DNA from 3 places in the Luteibacter anthropi genome. Region 2 is predicted to be linked to each of the others. Evidence: predicted binding sites of a transcription regulator. Region 2 holds the regulator's gene; each other region holds the start of a gene.
The links. Region 2 encodes FliA, which starts transcription of late flagellar genes. Its sites were predicted from a motif close to TAAAGTTTNNCNNNCNNNGGCCGATAA; they were not measured.
Positions count from the first base shown of each region.

Region 1: KR767_RS06090 (methyl-accepting chemotaxis protein) is a predicted target of FliA. The motif match lies at 6,682-6,708, and genes of this name have one in related genera.
Region 3: KR767_RS01105 (chemotaxis protein CheW) is a predicted target of FliA. The motif match lies at 4,774-4,800, and genes of this name have one in related genera.

Region 1 covers NZ_CP077072.1:1,328,747-1,338,543, reverse strand. Annotated here, with positions in the region: gene KR767_RS06130 (FAD-dependent oxidoreductase) at 1-389, opposite strand, end outside; gene KR767_RS06125 (AraC family transcriptional regulator) at 493-1,329, shown strand; gene KR767_RS06120 (1-acylglycerol-3-phosphate O-acyltransferase, YihG family) at 1,274-2,164, opposite strand; gene KR767_RS06115 (LysR family transcriptional regulator) at 2,295-3,200, shown strand; gene KR767_RS06110 (VOC family protein) at 3,273-3,743, shown strand; gene KR767_RS06105 (DksA/TraR family C4-type zinc finger protein) at 3,808-4,074, shown strand; gene KR767_RS06100 (histidine phosphatase family protein) at 4,118-4,723, shown strand; gene KR767_RS06095 (GGDEF domain-containing protein) at 4,840-6,636, shown strand; gene KR767_RS06090 (methyl-accepting chemotaxis protein) at 6,739-8,298, shown strand; gene KR767_RS06085 (helix-turn-helix transcriptional regulator) at 8,406-9,026, opposite strand; gene KR767_RS06080 (DNA/RNA non-specific endonuclease) at 9,140-9,797, opposite strand, start outside.
Region 2 covers NZ_CP077072.1:2,932,255-2,942,051, forward strand. Annotated here, with positions in the region: gene flhA (flagellar biosynthesis protein FlhA) at 1-294, shown strand, start outside; gene flhF (flagellar biosynthesis GTPase FlhF) at 391-1,740, shown strand; gene KR767_RS12775 (MinD/ParA family protein) at 1,809-2,684, shown strand; gene KR767_RS12780 (RNA polymerase sigma factor FliA) at 2,681-3,412, shown strand; gene cheY (chemotaxis response regulator CheY) at 3,472-3,873, shown strand; gene KR767_RS12790 (protein phosphatase CheZ) at 3,883-4,524, shown strand; gene KR767_RS12795 (chemotaxis protein CheA) at 4,532-6,589, shown strand; gene KR767_RS12800 (flagellar motor protein) at 6,591-7,331, shown strand; gene motD (flagellar motor protein MotD) at 7,328-8,380, shown strand; gene KR767_RS12810 (ParA family protein) at 8,380-9,168, shown strand; gene KR767_RS12815 (hypothetical protein) at 9,165-9,731, shown strand; gene KR767_RS12820 (chemotaxis protein CheW) at 9,728-9,797, shown strand, end outside.
Region 3 covers NZ_CP077072.1:232,918-242,714, forward strand. Annotated here, with positions in the region: gene KR767_RS01085 (protein-glutamate methylesterase/protein-glutamine glutaminase) at 1-820, opposite strand, end outside; gene cheD (chemoreceptor glutamine deamidase CheD) at 892-1,551, opposite strand; gene KR767_RS01095 (CheR family methyltransferase) at 1,548-2,420, opposite strand; gene KR767_RS01100 (methyl-accepting chemotaxis protein) at 2,424-4,127, opposite strand; gene KR767_RS01105 (chemotaxis protein CheW) at 4,211-4,723, opposite strand; gene KR767_RS01110 (chemotaxis protein CheA) at 4,972-6,942, opposite strand; gene KR767_RS01115 (response regulator) at 6,980-7,342, opposite strand; gene KR767_RS01120 (STAS domain-containing protein) at 7,353-7,670, opposite strand; gene queA (tRNA preQ1(34) S-adenosylmethionine ribosyltransferase-isomerase QueA) at 7,751-8,788, opposite strand; gene KR767_RS01130 (hypothetical protein) at 8,936-9,797, opposite strand, start outside.

The DNA of each region.
Region 1 (9,797 bases), 1.6 Mb from region 2:
CCGAAATGCACCCTGTCGCGGATGCCGGTCATGAGCACCTCGCGCAGGCTCTGCCGGTGGATACCGAGATCGCTTTGTTCCTCGTCGTCCTGCCAGCTATCCGGCCGCTGCGCACTTATGGGCTGTAAGTGCGTGTCCAGTATCTGCCCCGGCGACGTGGCCAGCGATGCGGTGAGGCGAAGCGCTTGGTCCATGGCAGGTGTCAGGGCCTTCGCCAGCGCACGCTGCCCCGCTGCATCGATCCTGATGCGATATCCTTGCGTCCGTTCGTTCGCCGAACCATCACGCTCGTAGACATCGCAGCGGATACCTGTCCGGGTCAGCGCCTGGGCGAGGCAAAGCCCGCCAGGTCCGGCGCCCACGATGGCAACGTGAAATGCATCGTTCATGCACAGCGGTTCCGTGAAGTGAGGCGTGAACGGTGACATGGCAGTCGCGGGCGGCGGTAACGAAGCGCGGACGACAACTGTTGGAAACCGGCCAGGGTGCCCGATGACGGATCACAGTGAACGTGTCGATGGTCCTTCGCTGATCGTCATCGCAGGCGATGCGTCGGCGGACAACGAATATCGCCTGGGTACGCGCGAATACGACTGGCATGCCCATCACCGCGGCCAGCTGCTCTGCGTCGAGACCGGGCTGATCCATGTGCAGGCGGAAGAGGGCACATGGTTGCTTCCACCGCATCGTGCTGGCTGGATTCCTCCTGGTGTGCGCCATCAGGTTCGCGTTACGGGCGCCCTGAGCGGATGGACGATCTTCGTGGCCCCGGCCGCCTGTGCGAGCCTGCCCGTGGCACCGTGTGTGATCGGTATCAGCGAGGTGCTGGCTGTCCTGGCCCATCGCGCGGCGAGCTGGGAGAAAGCCCGGTCGCTGGCGGCAGATGAAAAACACATCGCACAGGTCATCTGCGACGAGATCGGCCGCGCGCCGCACGAATCGCTCAACCTGCCCATGCCACGCGATGCGCGCCTGCTGCGTGTGGCACACGCCATACTCGAAGAGCCGGGCCGCGAGCGAGTGCTCGACGAGTGGGCCGCGCTGGCGACCATGTCCGAACGGTCATTGCGTCGTGCCATGCGGGCGGAAACCGGCCTGGGTTTCGCACAGTGGCGCCAGCAGGCGCAGCTGCTGCATGCGCTGGACCGCCTTGCGCAGGGCGACGCCGTGGCTGTCGTGGCCGATGCGATGGGCTATGCGTCGCCCAGCAATTTCATCGCAATGTTCCGCAAGGCCCTTGGGGTAACGCCGGGACAACTGGCAGCAAGGGCGCCTACTTCGCCAGCATCGCCGCGATCCGTGCATCCTTCTCGGCCCACAGATCGTTGATCCACGCCTGGAAACGCTCGCGGAAGGCCGTGTCGTTCTCGTAATCGCCACGCATCGCGGCCGGAATGGGTAGGCGACGCGCGTGGATGCGCACCTCGCGGATACGGCCGGCAATCATGTCCATCATCGTGCTCGGGCCATCGGGATACACGATGGTGACGTCGAGGATGTCGCGGATAGCCTCGCCCATGGCATCGATGACGAAGGCAACGCCGCCTGCCTTGGGGCGCAGCAGGTAGCGGTATGGCGATTGCTGTGCGTCATGCTTGGCGGGAGTGAAACGGGTGCCTTCGGTGAAATTCATGATCGCCACCGGCACCTGCCTGAACTTCTCGCAGGCTTTACGGGTGGCCTCGCGGTCCTTGCCGCGCAGCTCCGGCCGGGCTTCCAGCTGCTGGCGCGAATGGCGCTTCATGAACGGAAAATCCAGCGCCCACCATGCCGGCCCCAGCAGGGGAACCCAGATCAGCTCGCTCTTCAGGAAGAAGCGCATGAACGGAATACGACGGTTGAACACGTTTTGCAGGGCGGGGATATCCACCCAGCTCTGGTGATTGCAAACCACGAGAAAATTCTCACGAGGCCCAAGGCCTTCCGTGCCTTCCACGATCCAGCGGGTCCGCGTGAAGGCACCGAACATCCAGCTGTTGAAGCCAAGCCAGCTCTCGGCGATGCCCACCAGCACGGCGGCGCAGAGGCGGCGCACGGCCGGTAGCGGGACCAGCAGGCGCACGGCGGTCAGGACGAACAGCGGCACCACATGCAGCACCGTGCTGACGAACAGCAGCAGGCAGGCGAGGGGGATGCGCAGGACGGCAGGGAGCGAGGCGAGCATGGGATTGGCTGAAATCGATGAAGGTTCAGTTTACTTGGTCCGTGGCCCCGTTCCGTGAGCGGGGACAGCACTATTGACGCTACGCCGGGCGACGAGGATCTTTCATGACTCCTGATCACGAGTCTTTGCCATGCCTGCCGATGGCCGCCTGCTGGGTAACCTGAGCGTGCTGGTCTCCGTCGTGGAGACCGGCAATTTTGCCCGCGCCGCAGATGCGCTGGGACTGTCACCCTCGGGTGTCAGTCGCGCCGTCGGCCGCCTCGAAGCACGCCTGGGCGTGCGCCTGCTCCACCGGACGACCCGCTCGGTGACGCTGACCGACGAGGGCCAGCGCCTTTATGCCCAGGTGGGTCCCCTGTTGTCCGGCATCGAGGATGCGGCCTTTTCGGCCGCGGGCGACGGCCAGACAGTGCGCGGCCGCCTGCGGGTGAGCGTCGATCCGATGTTCTCGGCCCAGATCCTGGCGCCCCGCCTGCGCAGCTTTCTCGACCAGCACCCGCACCTGGAACTGGAAATCGTCACCCGTGACGAGCTGGGCGACCTGATCTCCGACGGCATCGACGTGGCGGTGCGCTTCGGCGTGCCGCCGTCGTCGTCGCTGGTGGGCCGCAAGCTGCTCGATACCCGCGTGCTTACCGTGGCGACGCCAGGCTATCTCGCCAGCCACGGCCGGCCCGCCACGCCGAAGGATCTGATCGGCCATCACTGCATCCAGTTCCGTGACCCCGTGACCCGGCGCCCGTTCGAATGGGAATTTCATCGCAAGGGCAAGATCGTGACGGTGGAGACCACCGGTCCGGTGCTGGCGACCGACTCCGGCACCATGTACGCCCTGTGCGTGTCCGGCGTGGGCATCGCCCAGATACTTGAGCTGAGCATGCGTGACGCGCTGGCCGATGGCCGCATCGTGGAGCTGTTCCCCGACTGGGCCGAAGAGACCTTCCCGCTTTATGCCTTCTACCCCTCGCGCCGCAACGCGCCGCCCAAGGTGCGGGCCTTCGTGGATTTCTGCGTGGGGCTGGCCGCTGCCCCATGATGTCGAGATAGCCTGCCGCCGTTCGACGTACCGTATGAAGGGCCATGCCGTGGCCTGTCCTGGGAGAACCGCATGTCCGCTTTCCGGCGCATCACCCCGTTCCTCTGGTTCGACACGCAGGCCGAGGAGGCCGCGACGTTCTACACCGGGATTTTCCCCAACTCCCGGATCCTCTCGATCACCCGCTACCCGAAGGAAGCCTCCGCCGCCTCCGGACGTGCGGAGGGCTCGGTGATGACGGTGTCCTTCGAGCTCGATGGCCAGCCGGTGACGGCCTTGAACGGTGGACCGGTGTTCCGGTTCAACGAGGCCTTGTCGCTGGTGGTGCATTGTCACGACCAGCGGGAGATCGATCATTACTGGGATGCGCTCACCGATGGCGGCAGTCCGTCGGCCTGTGGCTGGCTGAAAGACCGTTATGGCCTGTCCTGGCAGGTGGTGCCGGGGGATATCGCCGATCTGGCCGGCAATGCGGGCTCCATGGGCGCCCTGATGCAGATGACGAAGATCGATATCTCGAAGCTGAAGGCCGCTGCGAGCTGACCTTTGAAACGGCGCGTCCGCCCATAAATCAGTTACTTGGGACCGCATGGCGTGGAGGTGCCCCATGGCGACCGGATGGGCGGGCGATACCGCCGTACAGGACCAGATCGATGCCACCGTGGACGACGCGGTGAAGCGGGTGCGCAGCCGGCTGGCCCATGGCCCCGGACTGGAGCACTGCGAGGAATGCGACAAGCCGATTCCCGAGGCGCGCCGCAAGGCCGTGCCGGGCGTGCGGCTGTGCGTGGCCTGCCAGGAAGCGGCCGATCACGAGGAAGCGGCTTTCAGCGGCTACAACCGGCGCGGAAGCAAGGACAGCCAGCTGCGTTGAAGCGCGCCGTTACAATGAGCGAACTCTCTCCCCAGGCATCCCCATGCTCGAACAAGTGATTCTCGCCCGCCACGGCGAGACGGAATGGAACGTCGCCGGCCGCGCGCAGGGCAGGGAGGACAGTCCGCTCACCACCGCCGGCCTTGAACAGGCCGAAGCGCTGGGGCGTCGCCTCGCCAGCCTGGGCGTCGGGCACATCATCAGTTCTCCCTTGCTGCGCGCGCGTCGCACGGCCGAGATCGCCGCGCGCGCCATCGGTGGCACGGTAAGCCTCGACGAGCGCCTGGTGGAGCGCAGCTTTGGCGAACTGGAGGGCCGTCTGGTCGCCGAGGCCATGGCCGAGAACCCGCGATGGATCGAGGTGCTGCGCGGTACCGAGCCGGGCGCGGCGGCCCGTGGCGGAGAGTCCCTGCACGACGTGGCGGCGCGCATGCTGCCGGCGCTGGAAGCCGCGCGCGCTCTGCCTTACCGGCGCGTGGCCGTGCTGTCGCACGGTCATTGCCTGCGTGCGGTGCTGGGCGCCCTGGGCGATGGCAACACGGCGAATTACCACCACGGCAACTGCGCCTACACGCCGCTGGCGCTGCGCGAGGGCCGTTTCACCTTCGACCGCTGGAACCTGAGCGCACTGGAACTGGCTGACGCTTGAGCGTCATGGCCGATGTCACAAATCAGAAATAATTGATTTCGAAGGGTTTTTACTAAAGCATTCGCTTCGGTGGCCGATTAACGGGGCAGTTCCCCGGCCTTGCCACGACGATGCCCATGAACAGCCCAGCCGGCGGTCGCGAACCGTCGTTGATCGAGCAGGCCCTCGCCGGAACATCCCTCACCGCCGTCTTCCAGCCGGTGATCCGCATCGACACCGGACAGGTGGTGGCGCATGAGGGCCTGATCCGGTCGGCCTTGCCGCAGTTCGACCTGACGCCACCGGACCTGCTGGATCTGGCCCGGGCGCGTGGACGTCTTGGTGTCTTCGAACTGGCGGCGGTGCGCCGCATCGCGGAGCGCTTTGTCGAAAGCGGCCTGTCGGGGCGCCTGCTGGTGAACCTCAGCGCGCAGGCGCTGGTGCAGGAAGGCGTGCGGGCCGAGGAGGTGATCGAGGCCTTGTCGGTGCACGGTCTCGACGTGAGCCGCGTGACCATCGAGATCACCGAGCGCGACATCGTCGACAACCCGGCACGACTGGCCCACGCGCTGGGATTCCTGCGTGCGCGTGGCATCCGCGTGGCCCTCGACGACTTCGGCAACGGGCATTCGAATTTCGAGATGTGGAACGAGGTGCACCCGGAGATCGTCAAGATCGATCGTTACCTCATCAATGGCCTGGCGCACAGCGCCGAACGCCTCGCCATCGTGCGCGCGCTGTGTTCCGTCGCCGAAACCCTCGGTGCCGAGCTGGTCGGTGAAGGCGTGGAGGAAGAAGCCGACCTGCTGATGCTTCGCGAACTGGGCATTCCGTACGCGCAGGGTTTCCTGATTGCCCGTCCCAGCGCGGAGTCCCTGAGCGAGCCGCCACGCCGTGTCGTCGCCGCATTGTCACTGGGCCATGTACCCGTACCACCGCGTCCGCGTGGCCCCGTATCGGGCAGCCGCTTCACGGCAGGCCATATGCTCATCGAGGCGCCCTGCCTGTCATCCGTGCAGCTCAACGAAGACATCGTGGACTTGTTTGCCGCCGAACCGCGCCTGCATGCGGTGGCCATCGTCGACGATGGCCGTCCCCTGGGCATCGTCAACCGGCGTGTCTTCACCGAACGCATGGCGCAGCCGTTCGCCCGCGAGCTGTTCGGCCGCAAACCCTGCACGACTTTCATGCACGCCGAACCGTTGCTCTGCGACGAGCACATGCCCTTGCAGAACATGGCCGACATCCTGCGCGGCGAAGACCAGCGCTATCTGAGCGACGGTTTCGTCATTACCTCGCGGGGTCGCTACCTCGGGCTGGGAACGGGCGAAGCCCTCGTGCGACGGGTGACGGAAATCCGCGTGGAAGCAGCGCGCTACGCCAACCCGCTGACCTTTCTGCCGGGCAACCTGCCGGTGACCGAACATATCGAGCGCCTGCTGCAATCCGGTGGCGCGTTCGCCGCCGCCTATTTCGATCTCGACAACTTCAAGCCGTTCAACGACCAGTACGGCTATTTCCGTGGTGACGAGATGATCCGATTGCTGGCGAGCACGCTGACCGGCGATCTTCGCCAGGATGCGGACTTCGTCGGTCATATCGGTGGCGACGATTTCCTCGTGGTGTTCCAGGGCAGTGACTGGACGTCGCGATGCGAGGAGATGCGCGTGCGCTTCAATGCGATGGCCGGCAACCTGTTCGATGACGTGGATCGTGCACGCGGCGGCATCGACAGCGAAGACCGCCACGGTCACCAGCGTTTCTTTCCGATCACCACGGTCGCCGTGGGCGTGGCCTGCTTCACGGAAGCCTTTCCGCGCGATGCGGAGACCGTGGCTAGCCTTGCCGCTTCGGCCAAGCGCGTGGCGAAGCATTCGGGCATCGGACTGCACGTGGTGCACTTCGACGGACGCCCGGTGAATGCGTTGTCATGACATCTTCAACTAACTGAAACAAAAGTATAATTTGCCAAAAATCGCTAAAGTTGCAGAAACTCCGGCCGACACGAAGGCATCCCCGTCCCCCGTGAGTGCGCCATGCGATTCTCCCGCCTTCCGTTACCTGAGCTGACGTTGCGCGCGCGCCTGCTCCTGCGCCTTGCCGGTACCATCTGCCTGCTGCTCGCCCTGTGGATCGTGGGTGGCGTGCAGTTGCGAACCGCCAACGAGCGCCTGCAGTCCGTCGTCGGCGACACGCTGGCACCCGTGGCGGACGTCGGCCACATCCAGAACGATTACAACGACCTGCTCGATGCGCTCGTGCATGCCACGCTGATGCGCCTGCCCTCGGCCGTGGACGATGCGGTGACCGCCATCGGTGCGGATCGACACGACATCGACAAACAGTGGAAGTCGCTCGAAGCCAGCGGGCTAGGCGTGGCGCAGAAAAAACTGGTCTCGCTGGCTGCCGAACACCGCAAGGCCGCTGACAAGGCCATCGACGATGTCGTGGAACTGCTCAAGGCCGAACAGTTCGACCTGGCACAGCTTCAGTTGTCCAATGACGTGCAGTCGGCCGTCGTACCGCTGAAGAGCGACTTCTCCAACCTCTTCGCCCTGGCGCTCGCGGGCGGCAAGGCGCAGGCCGAAGCGCAGCACGCGGATATCCAGCGCGGCGCGGCGGTGTCGGCCGTGCTGCTCGCCATCGCGTTGCTGGCTGCCAGCGCCATGGATCTGGCGATCATCCGTTCGCTTGGCCGGCGGTTGCGCCAGGCGACCGACGTCGCATCGGCCATCGCAAGCGGCACCCTGGGCGCGCGCATCGACGTGGGCCGTAACGACGAGATCGGTGCTTTGCTGACCTCGCTCACCGCCATGGACGCGCAACTGGGTCATGTGGTGACCCAGGTACGCGATCGCGCAGACCTGGTGGCGCATGCCGCCAGCGGCATTGCGCACGGCAACGACGCACTCAACGATCGCACGCGCACCCAGGCACAGCACCTGCGGCATACTTCCGCGTCGATGGAAGACATGGCACGTGCCGTATCGGGTGGCCTGGGCCATGCCAGCGCAGCGCATTCGGCCGTGAACGAGGCGCGCGACATGACCGACGAAGGCCACCGCGTAGCGATGGCCGCCATCGACAACATGCGGACGATCCTGCGCACCACCGAGCGCATGAATGAGGTGCTCGATCTGGTGGACCAGGTAGCGTTCCAGACCAATCTGCTGGCGCTCAATGCCGCCGTGGAAGCCGCCCGCGCCGGTGAGCACGGCCGTGGCTTCGCCGTGGTCGCCTCCGAGGTGCGCGAACTGGCCCAGCGCTGCGCGCAGGCGGCACGCGACATCCGCGGCCTGATCGGTGCCAGCGACGAAGCCGTGCAGGCGGGCGTGACGTCGGTGGATCGGGCCGGTGCGGTACTGACAGGCATCGGGGAGCGGGTAACGTCCCTTGCGGGTCTGGTGGGTTCGGTGATGGAAGCCACTCGCGGACAGAACGACGGCATCGCCCGGGTGAACGGCGCGATCCGCGGCATCGACGAAACCACGCGCGAGAATGCCGCAATGGTGGAGCAGGCCGCCGCCGCAAGCCGCGCCATGCGCGAGAGCGCGGAAATCCTCCGTCGCGAAGTGGCTTACTTCGAACTCACGTAGGGACGGACCTGCGCGCGAACGGGTGATCGCGATGAATGCCGGTGTAGGAGCGCGCCTTGCGCGCGACCGGGTGATCGAGACAACCCGGTCGCGCGCAAGGCGCGCTCCTACAGGTCGTCTTGCCTGACGCGCTTCAGCGACTTGTAGAGCGTCGCCCGTGATACACCGAGCACCTTGGCGATGTAGTTCGCTGCGTGGCGGATATCGAACAACCCACGTTCATCCAGCTGCGCCACCAGTGCCTCACGCTCGGTTACATCCAAACCGGCCAGACTCGTGCCACGCTCACCAAGGAACGCACCCACCAGATCGTTGATTTCCTCCCGCCAGTCCTCACGAAACAAGGCATCCGGTCGCGGTGCGGCCTCTGCAAAACGCAGGAATTCCTTCGACATCGCATGCATTGCCTCGAACATGCTCACATCGATGTTGATGCAAAGCAGCCCCACCGCCTTGCGCCGCCCGTCGCGCAGCACGGCAGTCACCGACTTCATCGAGCGTCCGTCGGCATGGGTCTTCGGATAGGGTCCGATCACCGCATCGTCGAGTGATTCGATATCCGCGATATCGGTAAGCGATGCATCGCCCGGTGCACGGCGTGACATGCGATTGGCGATATGCCGGATACGGCCGTTGCCGAGATCATGGATCACGACTTCGGCATGCGGCTTCAGCACGGCAGCAATGGCATCGGCAACGGGAATGAAGGTGGCAAGGACATCGGTCATGCGACGATCATGGGTTCGGCGAGACTTTCTGTCCAGCCTGGACGCACACGCCGTCGAGCGCTGCCGATGCCACCGGTCCGCCGGGCATACGAGCCCGGCGGACCGGCGTCACATCACTTCGGCAGCGGCAGCGAGATCGTGCGCGACTTCAGCGTGGCCGACAGCGACGGGAACGGATCGATGCCCGTCTCGGTGATGATCGCGTTGATCGACACCACCGAGCAGACCGGCGTGTCGATGTTCGAGCAACGCCAGGCGCTGGCGCCGACCTTGGGATCGTAGATGGCCTTCCAGGTGTAGTTCGGCACGATCACGGCATCGGCACCGATCGTGTCTGGCGTCGGGCCGTCGAAGGCCGGGCCGGTCACTACGAAGACTTCGCCGTCGTTGGTGGCCATGGTGCGCACGCTGGTTTCGATGCGCTCCCACTTGCCGGTGTTCAGCGTGTGGCTCTGCGGGATCATGTTCGCCAGCGAGAAGCTCTGGTACTGCGCGCTGGAATTCGGCTCGTCACCCGACGGCGTCATGTGGCCGCGGTCGTAACCACTGCCCTTGTAGTCGGCCAACTGGGCGCGATCCGCCACGGGGATGGCGGTCTCGGCGTGAAAGGCATCCTTGCGCGGCGTGTTCTGCGCATCGGCGATCTGCTGCGCGGTGAGGTGCTCCGCGGACCACAGCGGGCCCTTGGTGACACCGGAGGCAAGCAGGGAGTAGGCATCGAAGCACAGCGGCGTGGTGCGTTCGGCCAGCGAGGTATCGGTCAGGTCGGGA
Region 2 (9,797 bases):
GTCATTACTTTGGCGCCGGACCTGGAGCAGATCCTGTTGCAGTCGTTGCAGGGTGGCGGCCCGGCGGGTGCGGCGGTGGAACCGGGACTGGCCGATCGCCTCCAGCAGAGCGTCGCCGATGCTACCCGCCGCCAGGAAGCGGCCGGCGAACCGGCCGTGTTGCTGGTTTCTCCTGCATTGCGCCCCTGGCTGGCCCGCTTTACGCGACATGTGGCCCAAAACCTGCATGTGCTTGCCTATAACGAGGTGCCGGACAACCGCCGCGTCAAGCTGGTGACGGCCCTCGGGCGCTGAGCATTGAGACACCGTTCGCCGATTCGCCGGCCGGACGGAACGAACATGGTGGTGTCCTCGAACCTGGGCACCGCGACGTAAGACAGGATCGAACGCATGAAAATCAAACGATTCGTTGCTCCCGACATGCGCCAGGCCATGCGCCAGGTACGGGACGAGCAGGGCCCGGATGCCGTGATCCTGTCCACGCGTCGCATGGACGACGGCATCGAGATCATCGCTGCGCTCGACTATGACGAGGCGCTGGTTCGCGAAGCCGGTTTCGCCTTCGACAACGTCGAAGAGAAGGCCGCCAGGCAGGCCCAGGCACCGTCGCCGATCCGTGCGATCCGTGAGGACCGCGACAGCGAGCGCGCCGCCCGCCTCGACCAGGCCCGCGCCGCGACGGCCGCCGTGGTCGAGCGTGCCGTGAAAAACCCGAACAGCGCCGCCCCGCAGCGGCAGTCCAGCGCCGCGCTGGCCGCCAGCGTCGCCGACGTGGTGCGTGCCGCCACGGTGAATCCGCAGAACGACATCGCCGTTACCGGCATGCGCGCCGAGATCAACCATCTGCGCGAAATGCTCGAAGTGCAGCTGTCCGCCCTGGCCTGGAACCAGATGGATCGCCAGCAGCCGCTGCATGCCCGCGTGCTGCGCGAGATGACCCGCCTGGGCATCGACGGCGACGTGGCGCGTGCCCTGTGCGCCGAGCTGCCCGCCGACATGACCGTGGAGCAGGCGCGCTACCTGCCGCTGGGCCTGCTGTCGCGCAACGTGCGCACCACCGGCCGTAACTTCGACACGGTGGGTGGCGGTGTCACCGCGCTGGTGGGCACCACCGGCGTGGGCAAGACCACCACCATCGCCAAGCTGGCCGCCCGCGCCGTGATGCGCCACGGCGCTTCGCGCGTGGCGCTGATCAGCACCGACCAGTACCGCATCGGCGCCGGCGCCCAACTGGAGCACTATGCCCGCCTGCTCGGCGTGCGCGTGTTCAACGCCAACGACGCCACCAGCCTGCGCAACGCGCTGCTCCAGCTGCGCGGCAAGCACACCGTGCTGGTGGATACGGCCGGCCTGGCCGGCAACGACCCGCGCCTGCAACAGCAGTTCGATACCCTGCGCGCCATGGCCGACGTGCGCACCTGCCTGGTGCTGGCCGCCAACGCGCAGTCCCAGGCCATCGACGACGCCATCCGCGCCTATGCGCCGCTGGGGCCGCAGAGCGCCATCCTCACCAAGCTCGACGAGGCGCCGCTGGTCGGCGGCGTGCTCTCGGCCGTGATCCGCCATGGCCTGCCGCTGGATTACACCACCGATGGCCAGCGTGTCCCCGAGGACATCGCCTCGGCGGATGCACGCAAACTGGTCTGTCTCGCCGCCCAAAGGGTGAAACAGCGCACAGAAGAGCCCGACGACGCCATACTTGCCGATCGGTTCGGCATGCCGGCGACGGCGCTGGCATGATCAGGACGACCCGACCCGTGACCTCGGCATCTGCAAACGCATACTCTTCCCCGGCAGCGAAATCCTTCATGAGCACACACGTCGACAACACCCAGGCTGCCGGACTCGAATGGCTGTCCGACCGTCGTCCTACCCGCAGCATCGCGATCGCGGGAGGCAAGGGTGGCGTGGGCAAGACCACGGTGGCGGTCAACCTCGGCATGGCCCTGGCGATGGGCGGCCGTGACGTGCTGCTGCTCGATGCCGACCTGGGCATGGCCAACATCGACGTGCTGCTGGGCCTGCAACCGGTGCGCCACCTGGGCCACATGCTCGAAGGCGCCTGCCGCATCGAGGATCTGGTACTGGAAGCCGCGCACGGGTTGAAGGTGATCCCGGCCACTTCGGGCACCCGACGCATGGCCCAGCTGCCCAATATCGAGCACGCCGCGGTGATCCGCGCGTTCGACGAATACCCGCTGGCCCCCGAATACCTCATCGTCGACACCGCCGCCGGCATCTCCGACAGCGTGTCGATGTTCGCCGCCGCCTCCGACGAGGTGGTGATCGTGGTCTGCGACGAGCCGGCCTCCCTGACCGACGCCTACGCGCTGATCAAGGTGCTCTCGCGCGAGTTTGCGGTACACCGCTTCCGCATCGTCGCCAACATGGTCCGCCATGCCCAGGAGGGCAAGGCGCTGTACGAGAAGCTGTCCCGGGTGACCGGCAGGTTCCTCGACGTATCGCTCGACTTCATGGGCATGGTGCCGCACGACGAGTACCTGCGGCAGGCCATCCGCCGCCAGTCGGCGGTGGTGGATGCCTGGCCGAGCAGCCGTTCCGCGGTCGGATTCAAGAATCTGGCCAGGTCGGTCGATACATGGGGTGAACCCGAAACCCGGGCACAGGGACGCATTGGCTTCTTTGCCGAACGTTCCCACTTGGGAGGAGGGCTGCCGTTGTGAGCGTGGCGAGCGAATACCTTGAAATTACTCGTGTTCCCGCGGACCAACTGGTAAAGACCCATGCGCCGCTGGTACGCCGTATCGCCTATCACCTGATGGGCAGGCTGCCGCCGAGCGTGGACGCGAACGACCTCATGCAGGCCGGGATGATCGGTTTGCTTGAAGCCGCAAGAAATTATTCGCCGACTCGCGCGGCCAGCTTCGAAACCTATGCGGGCATCCGCATACGTGGCGCCATGCTGGACGAACTGCGCAAGACGGACTGGACTCCGCGCTCCGTCCACCGGAAGTTGCGCGAGGTAGCGGAGGTAACGAGGCAGATCGAAAACGAGACGGGTGGCGACGCCGACGACGCGGAAGTGATGAAGCGGCTGGGCATCGACGCCATGGAGTACAACCAGATCCTGGCCGACGCGGCGAGCGCGCGTTTGCTGAGCCTGACGGCGCCCGAAGGCGACGAGGGCGCAGCCATCGACGTCGCCGATCCGGATGCTGCCGGACCGGAAGGCACCTTCGAGCAGGACGGCATGCGCGATGCGCTGGCGCAGTCCATCGATGGCCTGCCCGAGCGCGAAAAGCTGGTGATGTCGCTGTACTACGATGAAGAGCTCAACCTGAAGGAAATCGGTGCGGTGCTGGGTGTAAGCGAATCGCGGGTGTGCCAGATCCATGGCCAGGCCCTGATCCGCCTCCGCGCTCGCATGTCGGGTTGGAAAGAAAAGCATTGACGGCATCCGGGGGTGCCGTCGCCGGGTAAGAAACGCGCAGGTACAGGCGGAGAGACGTTTTGGACAAGAACATGAAAATCCTCGTGGTGGACGATTTCTCCACCATGCGGCGCATCGTCAGGAACCTGCTGGTGGAACTGGGCTTCACCAACGGCCTGATCCAGGAAGCCGAAGATGGCAACGCCGCGCTGGCGCTGCTGCGTTCGCAGTCGTTCGACCTCGTGGTCACCGACTGGAACATGCCGAACATGACCGGTATCGAGCTGCTTCGCGCCATCCGTGCCGATGCCGCCCTCAAGGCGATGCCGGTGCTGATGGTCACGGCGGAGAACAATCGCGACCAGATCATCGCCGCCGCACAGAGCGGCGTGAACGGCTATGTGGTCAAGCCGTTCACTGCGGTCACGCTGAAGGAAAAACTCGACAAGATCTTCGAACGCCTCGCCGCGGCGGCAGGCTAAGGACACCGCATGAACTCCACGATTTCCGCCGGCCAAGAGGTCGCTCCCGAACTGCGTGACCTGCTTGAGGCCGATGATCCGGCCGCCGTTGAGCAGGCGCTCGATCGCCTGATCCGCAGCCGCGAACAGCACCTGTTCCTCGCCCTGGGCCACCTCGCGCGCGACCTGCACGAGTCGGCCCGCCGTCTCGCCGCCGACATTTCGCACGACGGCAACCCGGGCAACATGAGCGACGCGCGCAAGCACCTGCTCGACGTGCTCGAAATGAGCTCGCAGGCCGCCCATCGCACGCTCGATTTCAGCGAAAAGCTGCGTCCGCAGGCCCAGTCACTGGCCACGCAGGCCGACGAAGTGCTGGTGCTCGACCCGGCCGACCCGTCGTTCGCTTCCAGCGCCCGTGCGCTGGCCGTGCGCGTGGGCGACTTCGCGCAGAGCGCCGACATCGGCCTGGGCGAGATGGTCGAGGCGCAGTCCTGGCAGGATCTCTCCGGCCAGCGCGTGGCCCGCGTCGAAGCCTTCATGGCCAAGGTCGAATCCTCGCTGGTGGAGCTGGTGCGCCTCACCGGTTCGCTGGCGGGCGGTGCGGCTCCGGCGGCGGACAAGGTCAGCCAGGACGAAGTGGATCGCCTGCTCAGCGAATTCGGTTTCTGAGCGCGCCATGAGCGTGGAGCTGGACAACGAGCTGCTCAACGTCTTCCTGATCGAGGCGCGTGAACTGCTTGAGAGCCTGGGCGAACAGCTCGTGGACCTTGAGTCCTCGCCCGGTGACGTCGATCTGCTGAACGCGGTGTTCCGTGCGTTTCACACCGTAAAGGGCGGTGCAGGCTTTCTCGGCCTGCACGCCATGGTGGAGCTGTGCCATCGCGCGGAGGATCTCCTCAACGAGGCGCGCAACGGTGCCATCGTGCTCGATGCCGGTTTCATGGATGCGTTGCTGGAATCGCTGGACCTCCTCAACGACATGATGCGCGCCGCCGACGGCGGCGTGCCCATCGAGGCCGCGCCGCGTTCGCTGCTGGATCGCCTGGTGATTCCCGGCCGCGTGGCCTCCGCACCCCCGGCCGCGCTCGCGCAGCCGGTGACCGCATCGGTCGCGGCGACAAGCGTGGCCGTGCCGAGGCCGCACGATCCCATCGAAGACGAATTCGAGGCCATGCTCGATGCCGCGCGCGCCGACCGGGCGCCGGCACCGGCTGCGTCGGGCACGATCAGCGACGACGAATTCGAGGCCCTGCTCGATTCGCTTTATGGCACGGGGGCTCCCGGTGCCGATGCAGGCGCGGCCGTGCCCGTGGTGGAAGCGGCCGCGCCTGTCGCGGACAGCAACGCCATCAGCGACGACGAATTCGAAGCCCTGCTCGATTCCCTGCACGGTACGGCCGCGCCGGGCGCGAACAGTGCCGTGGCGCCAGAACCGGTGCCCGTGGCAGCACCTGTGCCGGTTCCGGCGCCCGTGCAGGCGGCCTCGCCCGTGGCACCCGTCGTTGCGGCTGGCGAAGCAGCACCTGCCAGGGCCGCCTCCGAAAAGCGCACGGCCTCCACCGCCGACACAACCGTCCGCGTCGATACGCATCGCCTCGACAACCTCGTGGATGCGGCCGGCGAACTCGTGCTGGTGCGCAACCGCCTGACCAACCTTGCGCCGCGCGGCACCAACGATCCGATGGAACGTGCCATCGGCGAGCTGGAGCGCGTGGCCGAAGATCTCCAGAACGCCGTGCTGCGCATGCGCATGCAGCCGGTGGGCAAGCTGTTCTCGCGCTTCCCGCGCATCGTTCGCGACCTCGCCCGCCAGCTGGGCAAGGAGATCGAACTGGTGACCGAGGGCGAGGAGACCGACATTGACCGCACCGTGGTGGAGGCGCTGGCCGACCCGCTGGTGCATCTGCTGCGCAACTCCGTGGACCACGGCATCGAGATGCCGGACGTGCGCGCCCGTGCGGGCAAGCCGCGCTCGGGCACCGTACGCCTGGCCGCCGGTCAGTACGGCGACCGCATCGTCATCACGGTGACCGATGACGGCAAGGGCATGGATCCCGAGGTCCTGCGCCGCAAGGCCGTCGAAAAGGGCCTGATGGATGCCGAGCAGGCCGCGCGCCTGGAAGAACGCGAATGCTACGAGATCGTGTTCCGCCCCGGCTTCTCCACGGCCAGCGAGGTGTCCGACATCTCCGGTCGCGGCGTGGGCATGGACGTGGTCCGCACCAAGATCGTCGAACTGGGCGGCACGCTGTCCATCGACTCGCGCGTAGGCCATGGCAGCACCGTGCGTCTTTCGGTGCCGCTGACCCTGGCGATCCTGCGCGTGCTCATGGTGCGCGTGGGGCATCGCCTGCTGTCGCTGCCCATGTCCAATGTCGCCGAAGTGTTCGAGCTGGCGGACGGACAGGTGCAGAAGCTCGACGGCCGCATCGTCGCCAACCATCGCGGTCGCGCGCTGCCCCTGGCCGATCTCGGCCGCTGGGCCGGCACCGAAGGGCAGGGCGGTCATGTCGTGGTGGTGCAGATCGGTCATCAGGTGCTCGGCTGCCTCGTCGACGAAGTGCTGGGCCGCGAAGACGTCATGGCCAAGCCGCTTGGTCCGTTCCTTAAGGATGTGCCGGGCGTGGCGGGTGCCACCATCACCGGCGACGGCCGTATTTCGCTCGTGCTCGACCTGGCGGGGTTGGCCGATGACAGCGGACAGGTGCTGCCAACACTAAGGATGGCTGTCTGACATGGATATCGTGAGTGTCGTCGGCACGATCCTGGCCTTCGTGGTCATCATCGTGGGTACCATCCTCAAGGGATCGAGCCTCGACGCCCTGTGGAACCCCGCTGCCTTCGTCATCGTCTTCCTCGGCACTTTCGCCGCACTGCTCGTGCAGACGCCCGGCGCCGTGCTCAAGCGCGCCTGGAGCATGCTGCCCTGGGTGTATCGCCCGCCGGATATCGAATCGGAAAACCTCGTCAGCCGCATCATCGGCTGGAGCGAAATCTCCCGCCGCACGGGCCTGCTGGGCCTGGAGCCGGCCATCGAGCGCGAAACCGATCCCTTCATCCGCAAGGGGCTGCAACTGCTCGTGGATGGCACCGAGCCCGATGCCATGCGTTCGGTGCTGGAAGTGGAGGTGTACTCGCGCGAGCACACCGACATCGAGGCGGCCAAGGTTTTCGAGAACGCGGGCACTTACTCGCCGACCATGGGCATCATCGGTGCCGTGATGGGCCTGATGTCCGTGATGCAGAACCTTGCCGACCCCAGCAAGCTCGGCCACGGCATCGCCGCCGCCTTCGTCGCCACCATCTACGGTATCGGCCTGGCCAACCTGCTGGCGTTGCCGATGGCCTCGCGCCTGAAGGGCCTGGCACGACGTCGTTCGCAGATGCGCGAAATCCTGGTCGAAGGACTGGTTTCCATCGCCCAGGGTGACAACCCGCGCCACATCGAGAGCAAGCTGCAAGGATTCCTCTCGTGAAACGTCGTCACCACGAAGAGCACGTGAATCACGAGCGCTGGGCGATCCCCTACGGCGACCTGATCACCTTGCTGCTCGCGCTGTTCGTGGTGATGTACGCGGTATCCGCCGTGAACGAGACCAAGTTCCGCGTGATGGCGCAGTCCATCAACGAGGCTTTCAACGGCACAGGCAAGGTGATCGAGCCCATCCGCGATTCGACGCCCGCCGCGCAGGTGCCGCTGCCCGACCAGTCGCGTGCGCCCACGGCCTCGCCGATAGCGAAGATCGACGTACCCATTCCGCCGCGCAACCTGCCGCTGCCCGGCCACGAAGGCGCCGCCACCGAACACCAGGACGGCAAGCTGCGGCAGACCGCCACCAGCGCCGATGCGAATACCAGCGTGGGCAAGACCGAGCAGAACACGCTCAGCCAGATTTCCGACGAAGTGAAGCGGGCGATGAAGCCGCTGATCGACAAGAGCCTGGTCAGCGTGCGGCAGACGCCGGACTGGCTCGAAATCGAAGTGCGCACGGATATCCTCTTTCCCGTTGGCGTGGCGAAGCTCCAGCCGCAGGCGGAAGACGTGCTGCGTCGCCTGGCCGGCATCCTCGCGCCGTTCCCGAACGCCATGCGCATCGAGGGTTATACGGACAACACGCCCATCGCCACGTCTACGTTCCCGTCCAACTGGGAGCTGTCGGCCGCGCGCGCAGCTACGGTGGCGCGACTGCTCACCCTGACCGGCGTCGATCCGCACCGCGTGGGCATCATCGGCTGGGGCGAATATCGCCCGACCGCCGACAACGCCACGGCCGACGGCCGCAATCACAATCGCCGCGTGCTGATCGTCGTGATGAGCGACAAGGCGGCACCGGCGCGTTTCTATAGCGATGCGGATCGTGTGGATCTGGCTCAGCGTGGCGCGACCGAAGCGCCGGCTGCTGCTGGCGCTACACCGCCTGCCGCGGCATCGGGCACGGCGACGTCAGCCGCAACCTCATCCCCCGAACTGGTCGCCCCCACCGCGGGTGCCGCCCGGTTCGCGACGGAAGGGGAGGCACACTGATGCGCGTCTGGGCCGTATCCAACCAGAAAGGCGGCGTGGGCAAGACGACCACCACGGTGGCGCTGGGCAGCATGCTGGCCGAATCCGGCAAGCGCACGCTGCTGATCGACATGGACCCCCACGCATCGCTGTCGGGCTATATCGGTGTCGAAGGCGGTGCGCACGGCAGCGTCTACGATCTCTTCGGAGTCACCGCCAATCCGCTGCCCGTGCGCACGCTCGTGCACGGCACGCAGTGGGAGCGGCTGAGCGTGCTGCCCGCATCCGCGGCGATGATCACGCTCGATCGCCAGCTCGGCACCCGCCAGGGCATGGGCCTCGTGCTCTCCCAGGCGCTGGCCGAACTGGCCCCCGATTTCGACCATGTGCTGCTGGACTGCCCACCGACGCTCGGCGTGCTCATGGTCAACGCACTCGCCGCCAGCGACCGCCTGCTGGTGCCCACGCAGACCGAAGCGCTGGCGCTCGCCGGCCTGGAGCGCATGCTGCGCAGCCTGTCGATGATCGAGCGCTCGCGCGGCAAGCCGCTGCCACGCACCATCGTGCCGACGCTGTATGACGCACGCACCCATGCCTCGCGCGCCTGCCTCGAACAACTGCGCGAGCAGTATGGCGATGGCGTGAGCCAGTCGGTGATTCCCACCGACACCCAGATCCGCGAAGCCAGCGCCGCCGGTGTGCCGCTGGCCTCCTGGCCCGCCGCACGTCGCGGCGGTCTCGCCTACCGCCAGCTGCTCGACGAGCTGCTGGCCATGCCCGTGCCGTCGTTGACGGACGCGGCCGCATGATCCGCGCCATGCAAGACGCCGAGCAGATCGTCGCAGGTTATCTCGCCGAGCTGCTCACGCCGCTGCCGGTGCCCGAACCGCCCGCGGAAGTGAAGGTCGTCGCCATCCAGACCTGGAGCGACCCGCTGCCGCCGCCGACTGCCACGGGCCAGACGCGTTACCTGCTGTGCGTCGCTGCCGGCGTGAAGCTTGCGGTGCCGATGGATGACGTCACGCACATGCTGCCGATGCCGCCGCTGTCGCCACCCAACAGTGCCAATCCGATCTGCCTGGGGCGCTGGCGCCATCCCAGCGGAGAAGCCCGCGTGGCCGACCTCGGCGCGATCCTCTCGCCCGACATGTCCGGCGCACAGGCCGATACGCTGGTGATCCTGGGCAATCGCGCGTGGGCCCTGGCCTGCGCCGTCAACGACGAGCCGGTGGTGCTGGAAGGCGAAGGCATCCAGTGGCGCCACGGCGCGACGTCGCGTCCCTGGCTGGTGGGCATGTCCAAAGAACCGAAATGCGGCGTGATTGGCACCGCCGCACTGATTGAATGGCTGGAACAGGAGCTTGGGCCATGACCGTCACCGTATCCGACGACCGTAGCACCTGGCTCGGTTTTTCACTCAAGGGACAGCGCTACGCCG
Region 3 (9,797 bases), 2.3 Mb from region 2:
GCGGGCCGTCGTGCAGGCGACAGACGTGGCGTGCGCCGTCCCACATCACCAGCAGATGCTGGCTGCCGGGGGCGATATAGGCGTGGCCGGGCTGGATGGGCTGGCCGTCGCGGGCCTCGCACACCTTCATCGCGGAACAGGTATCCATGCGCGCGGCAAAGGGGCCGCTGAAGGCGGCGGGGATGTGCTGGGTGATGACGATGGGCGGCGCGGTGGGCGGCATGGCTTCGAGCACCACGCGAATAGCCTCGGTACCGCCCGTGGACGCGCCGATGGCGATGATCCGCATGCCGCCACGGGTGCCGGCCGACTGCGCGCGCGGCAGCACCGCGTCGGCGGACAGGCGCGGAGCCACCTCCAGCCTGGCCGCATCGAGCTTCGTAACGTCGATCTTGTTCACTGCCGTGCGCTCGCGCGGACGCGCGCCCGCGGCGAGGCGCACCTTCGCGCAGATGTCCGGCGCGTGGTCCATGAAGGTGTTGGCCAGATCGGCGGCCGGCTTGGTGAAGAAATCGACCGCGCCCAATTCCAGCGCACGCAGGGTGACGTCCGCCCCGCGCTCGGTCAGCGTGGACACCATCACCACGGGCATCGGCCGCAGGCGCATCAGGTTTTCGAGGAAGGTCAGGCCGTCCATGCGCGGCATCTCGACGTCGAGCGTGAGCACGTCGGGATTGAGCGCCTTGATTTTCTCACGCGCGATCAGCGGGTCCGGGGCCGTACCGACCACCTCGATTCCGGGATCGGATTCGAGCATGGCGGTCAGCACCTTACGAACCAGGGCCGAGTCGTCGACGATGAGAACGCGTACTTTCTGCATGGGCTCTGCCGCTGAGTGGCTGGACATCCTTGTCGGCAAGCCGACCGGATCGTGAAACGCAAGATGGAGCGTCAGAAGAGCTCCACCTCTCCCTTTATCGGATCGTCGGCCAATCGCTTGAGGTATCGCTTCTCACGATCGGCGAGATGAGTGTCATGGACGGCGCGCAGCTGGCGCACACGTACCTTGCCGCTCACCGGGAAGAACTGGACATGGCGCGGATAGATATCACCCACGTCGGCCGCGCACAGTTTCAGCTTCTCCGTGGCGATGTACCGCTGCACGAAGGCGATGTTGCGCTGGCCGATGTCGGTCATCGTGGACAGCACGCGACCACCGCCGAAGATCTTCACTTCGAGGTCGTCGCGACGGCCGCCCGCTTTCAGGATGGCGTTGATCAGCTGTTCCATCGCGTCGTTGCCGTAGCGCGCCGCGCGGCCCACGGTGGAGCTCCAGCCGTCCCGCTCGCCCGTGGGCTCCGGCAGCATGAAGTGGTTCATGCCGCCGATGCGCCGGCGCGTGTCGCGGATGCAGGCGGAGACACACGACCCCAGCACGGTCGAGATCATTTCTTCCTGCACGCTGACGTAGTACTCGCCAGGCAGGATCTTTACCGTCACCACTTCCTGGGCAGGATCCCAGAAGCGGCGCACGTGCTCGAAGCCGGGCAGCACGCTCTTCGGGTCGAAACCCACGAAAGTGCGGGGCTGCGCGACGAAGGTGTCGCTCATGTGCGTTTCCGGTAGACCGTGCGGCCGATCAGGTCGAAGTCCTCGGACAGTCCGTACATGGATTCCGAGTGCCCGAGGAAAAGATAGCCGCGGCTTTCCAGCATGCCGGCATAACGGGAGAACAGGCGTTGCTTCGTGGGCTTGTCGAAATAGATGACCACGTTGCGGCAGAAAATGGCATCGAACTGGCCCTGCATGGGCCACTCGTGCAGCAGGTTGAGCGGCTGCACCGTCACCAGCTCACGCAGGCGCGGATGCACGCGGGCATAGCCGTCGTAGGCACCTTCACCGCGCTGGAACCAGCGCTTGCGGCGGGCTTCGTCGACACCGCCCAGGCGATCCACCGGGTAAACACCCTTGCGCGCCACGTCGAGTGCCTGCGGCGACAGGTCGGTGGCGAGGATCTTCGCGTCGATGGACGAACCGTTGCGCTCCAGCGCCTCGGCCAGCACCATCGCAAGCGCATAAGGCTCTTCGCCCGTGGAGCAACCGGCCGACCAGATGCGCAGGCGACCGCCCTTCTTCTCAGCCAGCCAGCGGGGCAGCAACTCGTCCACCAGCAGGTCGTAGTGATGCATCTCGCGGAAGAACGAGGTGACATTGGTGCTGATGCAGCTGGCCAGCTCGCCCAGTTCGCCGTCCGGATCGCTGCGCAGCAGGTCGCAGTACGCGCCGAAGCCGGAGAGGTTCAGCGCGCGCAGGCGACGCAACAGGCGTCCCTGCACGAGCTGGCGCTTGTGCTCGCCCAGCGAGATGCCACAGTGCTGGAGCACGAAATCGCGCAGGAACGCGAAATCGGCGTCACCCAGGGACGGACCGGTGGCGCCCGCCAGCACGACGGCATCGCCGTTGTTGGCGAGCGCGGCCATCGATCAGAATTCCTTCCACACGCCGTTGTCGGCGGATTCCACCGGACGGGACGGACGCTGCGCCGGGGCGCTGCTGCGCACGGAGGCGAACACGGTTTCCATCTCGACCTGGGTGGCGTCCTTGCGCTGCACGCGGGCAGCGGCCTGGCCGCTGACCTGGAAGAACGACACCTGGCGGCTGAGTTCCGTGGCCTGCTCGTGCATCGCACGGGCGGCAGCGGCGGACTCTTCCACCAGCGCGGCGTTCTGCTGGGTCATTTCGTCCATCTGCAGCACGGCGTGGTTCACCTGGTCGATACCGGCCGACTGCTCCGAGCTGGCGGCGGCGATCTCGGCAACGATGTCCGTCACCTTCTTCACGCTGTCGACGATCTCGGCGAGCGCCTTGCCCGACTGGTCCACCAGCTCCGAACCGGCCTTGACCTTGCCTGCGCTGTCGTTGATGAGGCCCTTGATCTCCTTGGCGGCACCGGCCGAACGCTGGGCCAGGTTGCGCACTTCGGTGGCGACCACGGCAAAGCCACGGCCCTGCTCGCCCGCACGCGCCGCTTCCACGGCGGCGTTGAGCGCCAGCAGGTTGGTCTGGAAGGCGATTTCGTCGATGAGGCTGACGATGTCGGAAATCTTCTTCGACGAGGCATTGATCTCGCGCATGGCGACGACGGTCTGCGCGACCACTTCGCCGCCCTTCTCCGCCTGCTCGCGGGCACCGCGGGCGAGCTGGTTGGCGTGGCTGGCGTTCTCGGCGTTCTGCTTCACGGTGGAGGTCATTTCCTCCATCGACGAGGCCGTTTCTTCCAGGCTGGAAGCCTGTTCCTGCGTGCGCTGCGAGAGATCGTCGTTGCCGCGCGAAATCTGCTGCGCCGCCGTGCTGACCGAGGTGGAACCGTGGCGCACTTCGGTGACGATGGCGGCGAGACGATCGTCCATGGCGCGGAAGGCGGACTGCAGCTGGCCCAGTTCGTCGTTACGCGTGACCTGGATATCGTGGCCGAGCTTGCCGGCGGCGATTTCGTGGGCCACCGACACGGTGTGCGACAGCGTGCGGATGATCGAGCGGATGACCAGTACGGCGATGGCAAGGCAGATCACCAGGCCGATGATCAGCGAGGCGATCGACAGCGTGCGGATCGTCTTGTACTGCGAGGTTTCTTTGTCGAAGATCTTCGAGGCTTCGTCGCGTTTGGCTTCGATGAGCTTGCCCAGCTGCGACTGGCGATCCATCAGCAACGGACGGACCTGCAGCTCGAGCACGTCGGTGGCGCCCTGGTCACCCTGGTTCAGGGCATCCACCATGTCGTTCTTGGCCGAGGCGTAGTCGTCGTTGGTGGACTCCCACTTGGCGAAGAGCTTCTTGATGTCGTCCGACATCGGCACCTTCACGAAGACGGCCTTGTTGCCTTCCATCTCCGTCTGGTACTTCTGGAATTCGGCGATCTTCTGCTTCACCTGGTCGGGGCTGCCGACCTTGGCGGCCGCCTCGCCCAGCACCACGAACGACATCAGCGATTCGGTGTTGATCCGGCTCAGCAGCTCCGACGGAACCAGCTCTTCCTCGTAAATCTGGCGCATGCCTTCATTCTGGAAGTGCATGGCACCCAGACCCACCGCCGCACCGCCGAACAACATCAGCGTGAGCAGCCCGAGCACGCCATAGAGGCGGCCACGAATGGTCAGGGCGGGAATCTTAAAGTTGAACTTCTTCATCACGGTTCCAATCGTCAAGGTGCGGCAAGGGCGGTCCAGGCTTCACACACCGAACGGGCTCCCCCCCGCCGGCGTTCTTACGCTCAGGCGACGGCTTTCGCTTCGGCGGAAGCCAGCGCGGCTTCCAGCATCTGTGCGTCCTGCGGCTGAAGCAGGCGGTCCACGTCGAGCAGGAGAACCATGCGCTCGCCGACGGAGGTGAGTCCTTTCAGGTATTCGGTATCGACGGTGGTACCCATGTCGGGCACCGGGCGGACGCCGCCGGGGGCGACCTCCACCACATCGGACACGGCATCGACCACGATGCCGAACTGGCGGCCGGCCACCATCACGATCACGCAGACGGTGGTGGCGGTGTATTCCTCACGGGTGAGGCCAAAGCGCAGGCGCAGGTCCAGCACGGGCACGATGGCGCCGCGCAGGTTGAGCACGCCCAGTACGTAGGACGGGGCCTGCGGGATACGGGTGACGGGCGTCCAGCCACGGATCTCGCGGACGGCGAGTATATCGACGCCGTATTCCTCGTTGCCGAGGTTGACGGTCAGGTACTGCGCGGCCTCGGCGGTCGCGGCGACGGTGCTGGCTGGCTGGTTCATGTCCTTCCCACGGCGAATCGATACAGAGCCTATGGCCCCCTTCGGCATGGGTATCGGCAGCAACCGCCCGGACTTGAGCCCTTTCTCTTTAATGTAGGAGCGCGCCTTGCGCGCGACCGGTTTTCGCGAAAGACAACATCTACGCCAATACCGGTCGCGCGCAGGCGCGCTCCTACAGGGGGTGGTGCGGAGCCGTGTGGGGGGCGCCCTGTGCCGGTCGCGCGCAGGCGCGCTCCTACAGGGTTTGCTCAGGCGGCCTTGCGGCGGGTCTGCATGCGGACCAGGCCGGTGACGTCGACGATCAGGGCCACCGAGCCGTCGGCGAGGATGGTGGCGCCGGAAATACCCGCCACGCGGCGGTAGTTGGCTTCCAGCGACTTCACCACGGCCTGCTGCTGGCCGATGAGCTCGTCCACGAACAGGCCGATGCGGGTGCCCTCGGCCTCCACGACGATGACGATGCCCTCTTCCACACCCAGACGCTGGCCGTCGCAGCCGAACACGTCGTACAGGCGCACGATGGGCAGCCAGTCCTCGCGGAACCGGAACAGCTCGCCGCCGCCCACCACGCTGCGCACGGCGTCGGTCTTCACCTGCACCGATTCCACGATGGAGACCAGGGGCACGATATACGTCTCGCCGCCCACGGCAGCCGTGAGGCCGTCGATGATCGCGAGGGTGAGCGGCAAGGTGATGGTGAAGGTGGTGCCCTGCCCCTGCACGCTACGGATGCCGACCGTGCCGCCCAGGTCCATTACATTGCGGCGGACCACATCCATGCCGACGCCACGACCGGAAAGATCCGTTGTGGCCGCCGCCGTGGAGAAACCCGCCTCGAAGATCAGCTCGGCCACGGCGTCGTCGGACATGCCCTCGCCTGAGGCGATGATGCCGCGCTGGATGGCCTTGGCGACAATGGCATCGCGATTGAGGCCCGCGCCGTCGTCGGCCACTTCCACCACGATGGAGCCGCCGCGATGGAAGGCTTCCAGACGCAGGGTGCCGGTATCCGACTTGCCGCTGGCAAGGCGCTTGTCCGGCCCCTCCAGGCCATGGTCGATAGCGTTGCGGACCAGATGGACCAGCGGATCGCCGATCTTCTCCAGCACCGTCTTGTCCAGCTCGGTGGTCTCGCCGCGCAGGTCGAGCACCACCTTCTTGTCGAGCTTCTGCGCCAGGTCGCGGACCAGACGCGGAAAACGGTTGAACACCGTGCTGATAGGCAGCATGCGGATGCTCATCACGCTCTCCTGCATCTCGCGCGTGTGACGCGCCAGCTGACCGAGGCCGTGACGGAACATTTCCAGCTGCGCGGCGGGCACACCATCGTTGAACTGGCTCAGCATCGCCTGGGTGATGACCAGCTCGCCCACCAGGTTGATGAGCATGTCGATCTTCTCGATGCCCACGCGAACCGAGCTGGCCTCGGTGTTGGTCGCCACCTCGCGCACGGCACGCGGCGCGGCCGGAGCGGGCGCGGCCGCCGCCACCACGGGGGCCGGCGCAGCGGCCACGCGCGGAGTCACCGTCAGTTCGCAGTCGCCATCGACCCAGTCGAACACGCCTTCCACGGCGGCGCGCCTGGCACCGGCATCAAGGCGCAACTGGTAGGCAAGGTACGACGCCGTCGGATCCATGTCCGCCAGCGATGGCAGCGTCGAGGCATCCACCGTGGTTGTCAGGGGGCCAAGGGCCTCCAGCTCACGGAACATGCGCGCCGGGTCGTTACCCGACTTCAGCAGGTAGTCGAACGGACGGAAGGCGATGTCCCAGCCTTCGACCGTCTCGGTCGGGGCGGCCGGCTTCGCGGCCGCGGGAGCCGCAGAACCGCCCGACACCATGGCCGACAGCTCGGCCAGCAATGCCTGGCTTTCGGCCGTGGCACCGGACTGGCCGGCCATTTGCAACGAAAGCATGTCGCGGATGATGTCGCCCGAGCGCAGCAGCAGCTCCACCACGGCCTTTTCCATCGCACGACGGCCGCTGCGGACCTCGTCCATCAGGTTTTCGGCTACATGGGTGAAGGCCGCCACGTCGGCAAAGCCGAAGGTGGCCGCGCCGCCCTTGATGGAATGGGCGGCACGGAACACGACGTTGATCAGCTCCGGATCGTCGGCACCCTCGTCCAACGCAAGGAGCGCCTGCTCCATGGCGTCGAGACCGTCGAGGCTCTCCTCGTGGAAGGCCTTGTGGAACTGCGCCAGATCGACTTTGGACATGGTGGAACCCTGAAGAGACCGAACGTCGTGGGATGGATCAGCCGAGCACGCGGGCGACGGTGGCCAGCAGCTGGTCGGGATCGAACGGCTTCACCAGCCAGCCGGTGGCACCGGCAGCCTTGCCTTCCATCTTCTTGTTGGTGTCCGACTCGGTGGTCAGCATGAGGATGGGCACGCCGCTGTAGCCGGACATGGTGCGCATTTCGCGGACCATCGAGATACCGTCCATCACGGGCATGTTCACGTCAGCCAGCACCAGGTCGAACTTGTGCACGTTGGCCTGGTCAATCGCCGCACGACCGTTGTCGGCCTCTTCCACATCGTGGCCCGCGCCGCGCAGGGTGAAGGCGACCATGCTGCGCATGGAAGCCGAATCGTCTACCGCAAGAATCTTTGCCATCGGTGCACCTTCAGTTCACGCCGGCAGGCGCCGGCAGTTCAATCAATTCGTGGAGGCCCAGCACGGTCACGCCGCGCCGGAGGCTGTCGCTCGCACCGGTCCAGCTGACCGCCAGGCCAGCCGCGCGTGCGTCGCGGGAAAACGCGGCCAGCACCTGGAGGCTGGCCGTATCGACCTGGCTCACCGTGGTGCCGTCCAGTTCGACGGGTGTGCCGCCGCCCAGGGCGGCCAGCAAGGTGTCACGGAGCGCCGGAGCCGCGCCGATGCGCAGGTCCGCGTCAAGCGCGATCGTCGCGCGCCCGCTGTCTTTGGAGGATTTCCTGGCCATGATCCCTACCGTCGAACCCCCCGGCACACACTGCCCCGGGGAGGTGTTCGGCAGGCTTATCGGCCGCCCATGGGAAAGCTTTAGGCCGGCCGGGGCGGCGGCAGGATCAGCATGGCATCGCCGTAGGAGAAGAAGCGGTAACGCTGGAGCACCGCGTAGCGGTAGGCATCGAGGATCGCATCCTTGCCCGCCAGCGCGGACACCAGCATCAGCAGGGTGGACTGTGGCAGGTGGAAATTGGTGATCAGCGCATCGATGCTGGTGATGCGGTACCCGGGGAAGATGAAGATCTGGGTTTCGCCCGCGAACGGGCGCAGCACACCCTCGACCGTAGCGCTTTCCAGCGCCCGCACCACCGTGGTGCCCACGGCCACCACGCGGCCACCGGCCTCGCGCGTGGCGCGGATCTTCTCCACCAGCGAGGCGCCCACGTTGAGCCATTCGCGGTGCATGGTGTGGTCGCGCACGTCTTCGGCGCGCATCGGCTGGAAGGTGCCGGCACCCACGTGCAGGGTGACGTAGCCGAAGTCCACGCCACGGTCGCGCAGGCGTTGCAGCAGGGCTTCGTCGAAGTGCAGGCCGGCCGTGGGGGCCGCCACCGCGCCGGGTTCGCGGGCGAACACGGTCTGGTAGCGCTCCTTGTCGGAGGTATCGGCGCCGCGCTCGATATAAGGAGGCAGCGGCATCTCGCCCAGGCGGGACAGCACGCGCTCCAGGGGCTCGTCGCCCTCGAAGCGCAGCAGGAAGAACTCGCCGTCACGCCCCAGCACCGTGATAAGGCTGCCGTCGGCCAGGATGATGCGGCCGCCTTCCTTGGGTTTCTTGCTGACGCCGAGTTGGGCCCGGGCCTCGTGGGCCCCGGTGACCCGCTCGATCAGGATCTCGACCGCCCCGCCCGACTCCTTGTGGCCGTGAAGACGGGCCGGCAGCACGCGGGTGTCGTTGAACACCAGCAGGTCGCCCGGCTGGAGCATGTCGGGCAGTTCGTAGAACTTGCGGTCCTTCTTGCTATGCCCCGGCACGTCGAGCACGAGCAGCCGGCTGCCCGAGCGCCGCTCCAGGGGAGCCTGGGCGATCAGGTCGGGGGGCAGTTCGAAGTCGAAGTCGGATTTCTTCACGGAGCAGGCCGGTGGTGCACAAGGCAGGGGATTATCGCGCAATCGGCCCCCGCCTGCCCCGCCCCTGTAGGAGCGCGCCTTGCGCGCGACCGTTCCACACGGAAGGTTGCCGATTTTCGCGACAACCGGTCGCGCGCAGGCGCGCTCCTACATGGGCTTGCGGCGGCGGGTGATGCGCCAGCCTATGCCGGCCAGGAGCAGGACGATCACGCCGATTTCCACTGGCAGCCAGTGCCTCACGAAGCGCTTCGCCGCCACGATCTGCTCGGCCCGCTTCAACTCGCGCGCCCTGGCAAAATCCGGCTCCTCGCAGTTCCAGCCGAACGAATCGGCCCATTCCACGTAAGGCCCCTGCTTCACATACCGGGCGTAGTACGCCTTCGCCCGGCGCTGCCGCTCGTTCAGCGGCTTGGTGGTATCGCCATCATCCGCTTCGCTGTAATCCGGCGGCCCTTCAAGCATCCAGTGGGTGGCCATGCACAGGCTGGCCGCGAAGGCCTGCGAGCGCGGCGGCAGCAGGTCGGCGGCCGATGCCGCCTTGTCGGAGGCGAGATAGCGATAGTGCAGGCGACGATCCGGCTGCGCCGCGCTGGCCTGGAATCGCTGGCGCTCACCTTCGGTCACGTCGTCGCCCTTGAGCGAATCCATCGACTGGCCGCTGCCACCCTGGAAATTGCCGCCGTTGTCGGCGTAGTCAGGCCCCTGCTCGTAGCCGATCAGCTCCATGCCGTGCTCACGGGCGATCTTCGCGGCCGTGTAGCGTGCCTCGGCCTTGCCGATGTCCGTCCAGGCATGATCGCCATCGTGCAGAGCTTCCGCATAGGCCTTCGCCGTGGCGCGCAGATCGACGTCGGAGAAACGCTTGTCGATGCCCTGCGGAAAGTACGCATAGGCATCGTCATAACGCTCCGCACGCATAAGCCGACGCGCCAGCAGCCATCGCAGGCGATCATTCACAGGCAATGGCTGGTACGGCGCGTCCTTGTCGTCCGGCTTCGTCGCTGGAGGC